2 linked regions of the Pelosinus fermentans DSM 17108 genome follow. The protein of the gene in region 1 binds, or shares a complex with, the protein of each later gene. Links are inferred from orthologs where the notes say so. Each region holds a gene or a part of one and is shown on either strand. Other genes may lie near its edges.

Region 1 (3,227 bases):
TAGCGATGTTTACATTATATTGTTTAAAGAAATCGATACAGTCATCATCAACTAATGTAGCGTTTGTAAAGATTTCGATATATTCATAACCGATTTCATAGGCCTTGATGACTAGGTCGCGCCATTTAGGATATAGTAATGGTTCACCGCCAATGAATTGAATATCAGTAGCTCCTGCTGCTTTTGCTTCTTCTATTAGGGAGAGCCAGCGGTGATGAGGTACGAGATCCAATTCCTTGCGTGAAGGGCCGCTTTCGGAGTAACAGTGTAAACACTTGCTGTTGCAGGCTGCTGTTAGTTCTAACCACAGAAACTCAAGTTTTGCGGGGGAATCTGGCAAGGAGCGCTCTGGCAAAGAAGCAGAAGATGTTTCGTCAAAGAATCCTAAATCTTTTTGTTCCAACTTATTTAAGAAATTCATGTATTGTGTGCTTTCGGCAGACGACATATCCCAAAGATCCTCCAAGGCGTTGCTTTGACAGGCACTGAGTAGCCCGGCTGCACTTTGGTTAATGGAATGAACCTTTCCCGTTTTAAAGTCGTAGATTGCAGCACGAACAGCACCTTTCACTAATTTGCAGTGTTTTTGTAAGTTATAATACAACAGATCAGCCTCCTTTTATGGTGGATTTATTACATAATATGCAAAAAACGGTATCTTGGTGTGTGTCATCTTTCAAAAAAAACAATCGGATGTTGACAAAAAATAAGATTACATATATAATTAATAACGTTGTTGATGACAGTTAAATATAATATGCGGAAGTAGCTCAGTGGTAGAGCATCGCCTTGCCAAGGCGAGGGTCGCGAGTTCGAATCTCGTCTTCCGCTCCATAGAAATATTGAACTCGGCAGTTATTGCTGGGTTTTTTGCATATATCTTGTTTTTGTTATTTACTTATGGTATCATATGGGGTATGACATTCTAAAGTGTAGTGATTTATGTCTAAAGTAAGGAATTTATTTGAACTAACATAGAAAACATGTTAAAAATGGTAATACTATTTTTGGCGTTACACATAATGTCGCCAACTAATTACATAGGGAGGATACAATACGAAATGAAAGCAACAATGGAGAAAATAGACAATCATAAAGTGGTCTTTGAAATTGAAGTACCTCAAGTGGAAGTAGCAAAAGCAGTTGAAAAGGCATATCGTAAATTATCTAATAAAGTAAATATTCCGGGGTTCCGTAAAGGAAAAACACCTCGTCGCATTTTAGAAATGCATATTGGTAAAGAAGCTCTATTAGATGAAGCTTTTGAAATCATGGCTAGCCCTGCGTATGCTCAAGCTCTTGAAGATAATAAAATTGAACCAGTAAGCCGCCCTCATATTGATGTCGTTACTTTAGCAGAAGATAAAGATTTACTTTTTAAAGCTACTGTAGTGGCAAAACCAGAAATTACTTTGGGACAATATAAAGGATTGAAGATTGCTGCAGCAGTAGAAGAAGTTACAGAAGAAAAAATCAACGCAGAAGTGGAAACCATGCGCAATAGTCATGCCAAAATGGTAGTAGCAGAAGATGCAGTGATTGAAGACGGTGATTTTGCTATTATTGATTTTGAAGGATTTGTAGATGGCGTAGCTTTCCCTGGCGGAGACGGCAAAGCCTATCCGTTGCAAATTGGTTCGAACACTTTCATTCCTGGCTTTGAAGAACAAGTAATTGGTGCAAAAGCCGGTTCTGAAATTGATGTAAATGTAACCTTCCCTGCGGAGTATCATGCTGCTGATTTGGCAGGCAAAGAAGCTGTATTTAAAGTAAAAGTTCACGATGTAAAACGCAAAGAACTGCCAGCATTGGATGATGAATTTGTTAAAGATGTAAGCGATTTTAATACAGTAGAGGAATTAAAGGCTGACATTAAGAATAAATTAGAAAAGGCTGCTAGTGAAAAAGCGGATCGTGATTTCCGTAATGAAGCTATTAAGCAAGCAGTGGAAAATGCCACAGTGGAAATTCCAGATGTTATGGTGGAAGACCGTATTTCAAAAATGATCGAAGATTTAGGTGCCAACTTAGAAAGTCGCGGAATGAAGCTGGATGATTATATGAAGTACATGAACACAGATTTAACAGCATTACGTCAAAATTATCATGAATCAGCTGTAGCGAATGTTAAAACTGATTTACTGCTGGAAGCTATTGTAAAAGCTGAAGCATTAGAAGTAAGTCATGAAGAAGTTGATGCTGAAATTGCTACGATTGCTAAAGGATACGGTGCAGAAATCGAAGATGTAAAAGCGATTATCAACGGACAAGGAAAAATGTCTACTGTATTTGATTCCATATTACGTAAAAAAGCAGCTCAACTGATTATTGACAGTGTAGAAAAAGAGTAATAGAATAATAAATCAATAGAGGTGTTATGCTATGAATTTTGTACCAATAGTAGTAGAGCAATCAAGTCGTGGGGAACGATCCTATGATATTTTTTCCAGACTTCTAAAAGATCGAATTATATTTATTGGTGGTCCCATTGATGATAATGTGGCAAATCTTGTCATTGCCCAATTACTGTTTTTGGAATCGGAAGATCCTGAGAAGGACATCCATGTGTACATTAACAGCCCAGGTGGCGTAGTGACAGCTGGATTGGCTATCTATGATACCATGCAGTATATTAAACCAGACGTTTCTACCATTTGCCTTGGTTCAGCGGCAAGTATGGGAGCTCTTTTGCTTACTGCAGGTGCAAAAGGAAAGCGTTATGCACTTCCGTATGCCCGTATCATGATTCATCAACCTTTGGGTGGAACCCAAGGGCAGGCTACCGATATCGAAATTCATGCTAGAGAAATATTGCGACTTAGGGAACTTCTTAACGGGATTCTTATTCAACACACTGGACAGACAAAAGATAAAATTGAGCATGATACAGAACGTGATTTCTTTATGTCTGCAGAGCAGGCTAAGGAATACGGTCTGATTGATGCTGTAGTTGTCCGTGGAGAAAAACGTCATGAAAGTCCCAAATAAAGAGGTGATATAGTATGTTAAAATTTGGGGATGACAAAGGTCAACTCAAATGTTCTTTTTGCGGTAAGTTGCAGGAACAAGTTAAAAAGCTGGTAGCTGGTCCTGGTGTATACATTTGTGATGAATGTATTGAGCTGTGTAATGAGATTATTGAGGAAGAACTAAGCGGAGAGATTGATATTGAGCTTCGTGATGTTCCAAAGCCTAAAGAAATAAAAGATATTCTTGATCAATATGTA
Region 2 (3,230 bases), 2.3 Mb from region 1 along the record:
CCTTGACCTGGCTCCAAAGGTTCAATTTCCAGCCAGCAATGACCGTATTGACCACGACCACCAGACTGACGAACAAATTTTCCTTCAGATTTCACTTTTTTGCGGATGGTTTCACGATAAGCAACCTGAGGTTTACCTACGCTGCAATCCACTTTAAATTCTCTAAGCATCCGGTCAACGATAATTTCTAAATGCAATTCACCAACACCAGCAATAATGGTTTGACCGGTTTCCTGGTCTGTATTCACGCGGAATGTTGGATCTTCTTCTGCTAACCGTTGTAGTGCAATACCCATTTTTTCTTGGTCAGCCTTGGTTTTAGGTTCCACTGCTACAGAAATAACTGGCTCAGGGAAAACCATGGATTCAAGAATAATTTGGTTTTTATCGTCACACAGAGTATCCCCAGTAGTTGTATCTTTCAATCCAACTGCAGCAGCAATATCGCCTGTGTATACTCTTTCAATTTCTTCACGATGATTTGCATGCATTTGCAGGATACGTCCGATACGTTCTTTCTTACCTTTAGTGGAATTATATACATAAGACCCGGAAGAAAGCTCCCCGGAGTATACCCGGAAAAATGCCAGTTTACCTACATAAGGATCAGCCATAATCTTGAAAGCTAAAGCTGAAAATGGCAAACTGTCATCTGCTGCGCGTTCATCTTCTGCTTCTGTATCAGGGTTGATTCCTTTAATAGCAGGGACATCAGTAGGCGCCGGCATGTATGCGATAACCGCATCCAATAATGGCTGCACGCCTTTATTTTTGTAAGAAGAACCACATAATACAGGAGTCATTTTGCAAGCAATCGTTGCTTTACGAATACCAGTATTGATTTCTTCTAATGTAAATTCTTCACCCTCAAGATATTTCATCATGAGTTCATCGTCGCTTTCTGCCACAGCATCTAAAAGACCCTGACGGTACTCAGCAACATGATCTTGCATATCTTCTGGAATCTCAGCAGCTTCACTGAATTTACCAAGGTCATCAGTGTAAACAACAGCTTTCATTTGCACCAAGTCTACATATCCTTTGAAACCATGTTCCAAACCGATAGGCAGTTGAACCGGCACAGCATTTGCACCTAAACGAGTTTTCATCATATCGACAACCCGGTAAAAATCAGCACCAAGAATATCCATTTTATTTACGTATGCCATACGAGGCACACCATATTTATCAGCTTGACGCCAAACAGTTTCTGATTGCGGTTCTACGCCACCTTTAGCGCAAAATACAGCTACAGCTCCGTCTAACACTCTGAGCGAGCGTTCTACCTCTACGGTAAAGTCCACGTGTCCTGGTGTGTCAATGATATTAATACGATGTCCAGACCATTCACAAGTTGTAGCTGCAGAAGTAATTGTAATACCCCGCTCTTGTTCTTGTACCATCCAGTCCATTGTCGCAGCGCCTTCATGCACTTCCCCAATTTTGTGTACTTTGCCAGTATAAAACAGTATACGTTCAGTCGTAGTGGTTTTGCCAGCGTCAATATGTGCCATAATACCGATATTTCTAGTATTATTAAGCGAGAATTTTCTGGCCACTATCATCACTCCTTACTGTTTAAGAAACCTTAAAATCTTACCAACGATAATGCGCAAAAGCTTTATTGGCTTCAGCCATTTTATGTGTATCTTCTTTTTTCTTAATTGTTGCACCAGTATTATTGGATGCATCAATTAATTCAGCCGCTAATCTTTCACGCATGGTTTTTTCACCGCGCAGTCTTGAGTAATTCACCAACCAGCGAATCCCAAGTGACAAACGACGATCCGCACGCACTTCGATCGGTACTTGGTAGTTTGCGCCACCAACACGGCGAGCACGCACTTCCAAAACTGGCATAACATTCTTCATTGCTGTTTCAAAAACCTCTAAAGGATCTTTGCCGGTTTTAGCCCGGATAATATCAAATGCATCATATACAATATTTTCAGCAACACTTTTCTTACCATCTAGCATTACTTTATTTACAAATCGAGTAACAATTTTAGAATTGTATACTGGATCTTGCAATACATCGCGTTTTGTAACAGGTCCTTTTCTTGGCATATTGTCCCCTCCTTTTCCAGGGTTATCTAATTAATTTTTACTTTTTCGCACGTTTGGTACCATATTTCGATCTTCCTTGGCTACGTTTTTGCACGCCAGCAGTGTCTAATGCACCACGAACAATGTGATAACGTACGCCCGGTAAATCCTTGATTCTACCACCTCTGATAAGCACAACACTATGTTCTTGCAAGTTATGACCGATACCAGGGATATAGGCAGTAACTTCAATACCATTTGTTAAACGTACCCTCGCTACTTTACGAAGTGCAGAGTTTGGTTTTTTAGGAGTAGTTGTATATACTCTTGTACATACACCACGCTTTTGCGGAGATTCCTTCAAAGCAGGCGCAGTAGATTTTTCTATAAGCGACTCTCTACCTTTACGTACTAATTGATTAATTGTTGGCATTCAATACACCCCCTTCCAAATTATCTTAGAATGATTATATAAAAATTTCACCTCAAATTTATGAGTTTAAGGCAAAACATTTAACATGGTTGCGTTTATTTCAAAACCGCTACTGCTGCCGCACCAACTTCAATGCCACAGGCACTTCCTAATTCAGCCATAGTAAGTGTCACTTCTACTGCCACATTTTTGTGTTCACACAATGTTCGCAGAGTTTCTACAAATCGTTGTTCAGCATCTTGTGCAATATATACAACTTGCACCAGCTCTTTTTCAACCGCTTTGGTGACTTGTTTAACACCGACTATTTTTTTAGCAATCTTCAGCTTCTCGAGCGACATACTGTTCACTCCCTTACTTAGCAAACCAGTCATTTCTCACTGGCCCTCTAATATATTATCATTACCCAAAGGCAATGTCAACAAACATATCTCAATAAATTCATATTTTCTCTATATTTGCAGGCTTTTTTTATGACCACGCTGCCAGGCGTATCATTTTTTCCGTATTCTGTAATTTTTTAAAGAAAAATATTAATTTTATTGCTAGCCGAAGGTAATTATATCACTTTCCAAACTTTTGTCAAAGAAATTTCATAGACTAAAATAATACTTTTAAACACGAAGATGCGAAGAATTAGAAAATAAACATATCCCTTCGTGTTCTTTGCATTTCTTCGTATCTTCGCGTTTCAGTGTTTTTACACTCTAAAATATATATTTTCTCCATAAAAAAGAGGAACTTGATTAAG

The links.
Region 2: the proteins of tig (region 1) and rpsG are in contact, whole or in part, in a crystal structure (PDB 3GTY), measured with the Thermotoga maritima proteins. The link is inferred for Pelosinus fermentans DSM 17108 from one-to-one orthologs. Residues at the interface, in WP_004081061.1 of Thermotoga maritima: Glu122, Val124, Val129, Leu130, Tyr133, Glu188, Gly259, Ile262, Tyr263, Glu266, Ser270, Glu273, Gln274, Glu277, Arg308, Gln311, Ile312, Ser315, Tyr316, Glu325, Arg329, Arg336, Leu363, Phe366, Trp367, Arg373, Leu377, Arg381, Leu384, Glu387; in WP_004081843.1 of Thermotoga maritima: Lys34, Lys52, Lys55, Glu59, Arg62, Gln63, Glu66, Asn67, Lys69, Val71, Arg95, Ala109, Lys110, Lys111, Gly112, Arg113, Pro114, Glu117, Glu121, Ile124, Ala125, Tyr127, Asn128, Asn129, Thr130, Gly131, Lys135, Asp139, Arg142, Met143.

The regions. Positions count from the first base shown.
Region 1 is NZ_AKVN02000001.1:1,854,091-1,857,317, forward strand. The notes cover bases 312-3,206. They hold tig (trigger factor), read left to right. Parts: upstream 312-1,061; coding sequence 1,062-2,351; downstream 2,352-3,206. Other genes in these bases: FR7_RS08220 (radical SAM protein), read right to left, coding at 312-604; clpP (ATP-dependent Clp endopeptidase proteolytic subunit ClpP), read left to right, coding at 2,383-2,988; clpX (ATP-dependent Clp protease ATP-binding subunit ClpX), read left to right, coding at 3,003-3,206. In the rest of the region: more of FR7_RS08220, read right to left, coding at 1-311; more of clpX, read left to right, coding at 3,207-3,227. UniProt on the Bacillus subtilis protein: Involved in protein export. Acts as a chaperone by maintaining the newly synthesized protein in an open conformation. Functions as a peptidyl-prolyl cis-trans isomerase.
Region 2 is NZ_AKVN02000001.1:4,161,078-4,164,307, forward strand. The notes cover bases 333-3,230. They hold rpsG (30S ribosomal protein S7), read right to left. Parts: upstream 2,068-3,230; coding sequence 1,597-2,067; downstream 333-1,596. Other genes in these bases: fusA (elongation factor G), read right to left, coding at 333-1,559; rpsL (30S ribosomal protein S12), read right to left, coding at 2,105-2,479; FR7_RS19215 (L7Ae/L30e/S12e/Gadd45 family ribosomal protein), read right to left, coding at 2,575-2,853. Also shown: more of fusA, read right to left, coding at 1-332.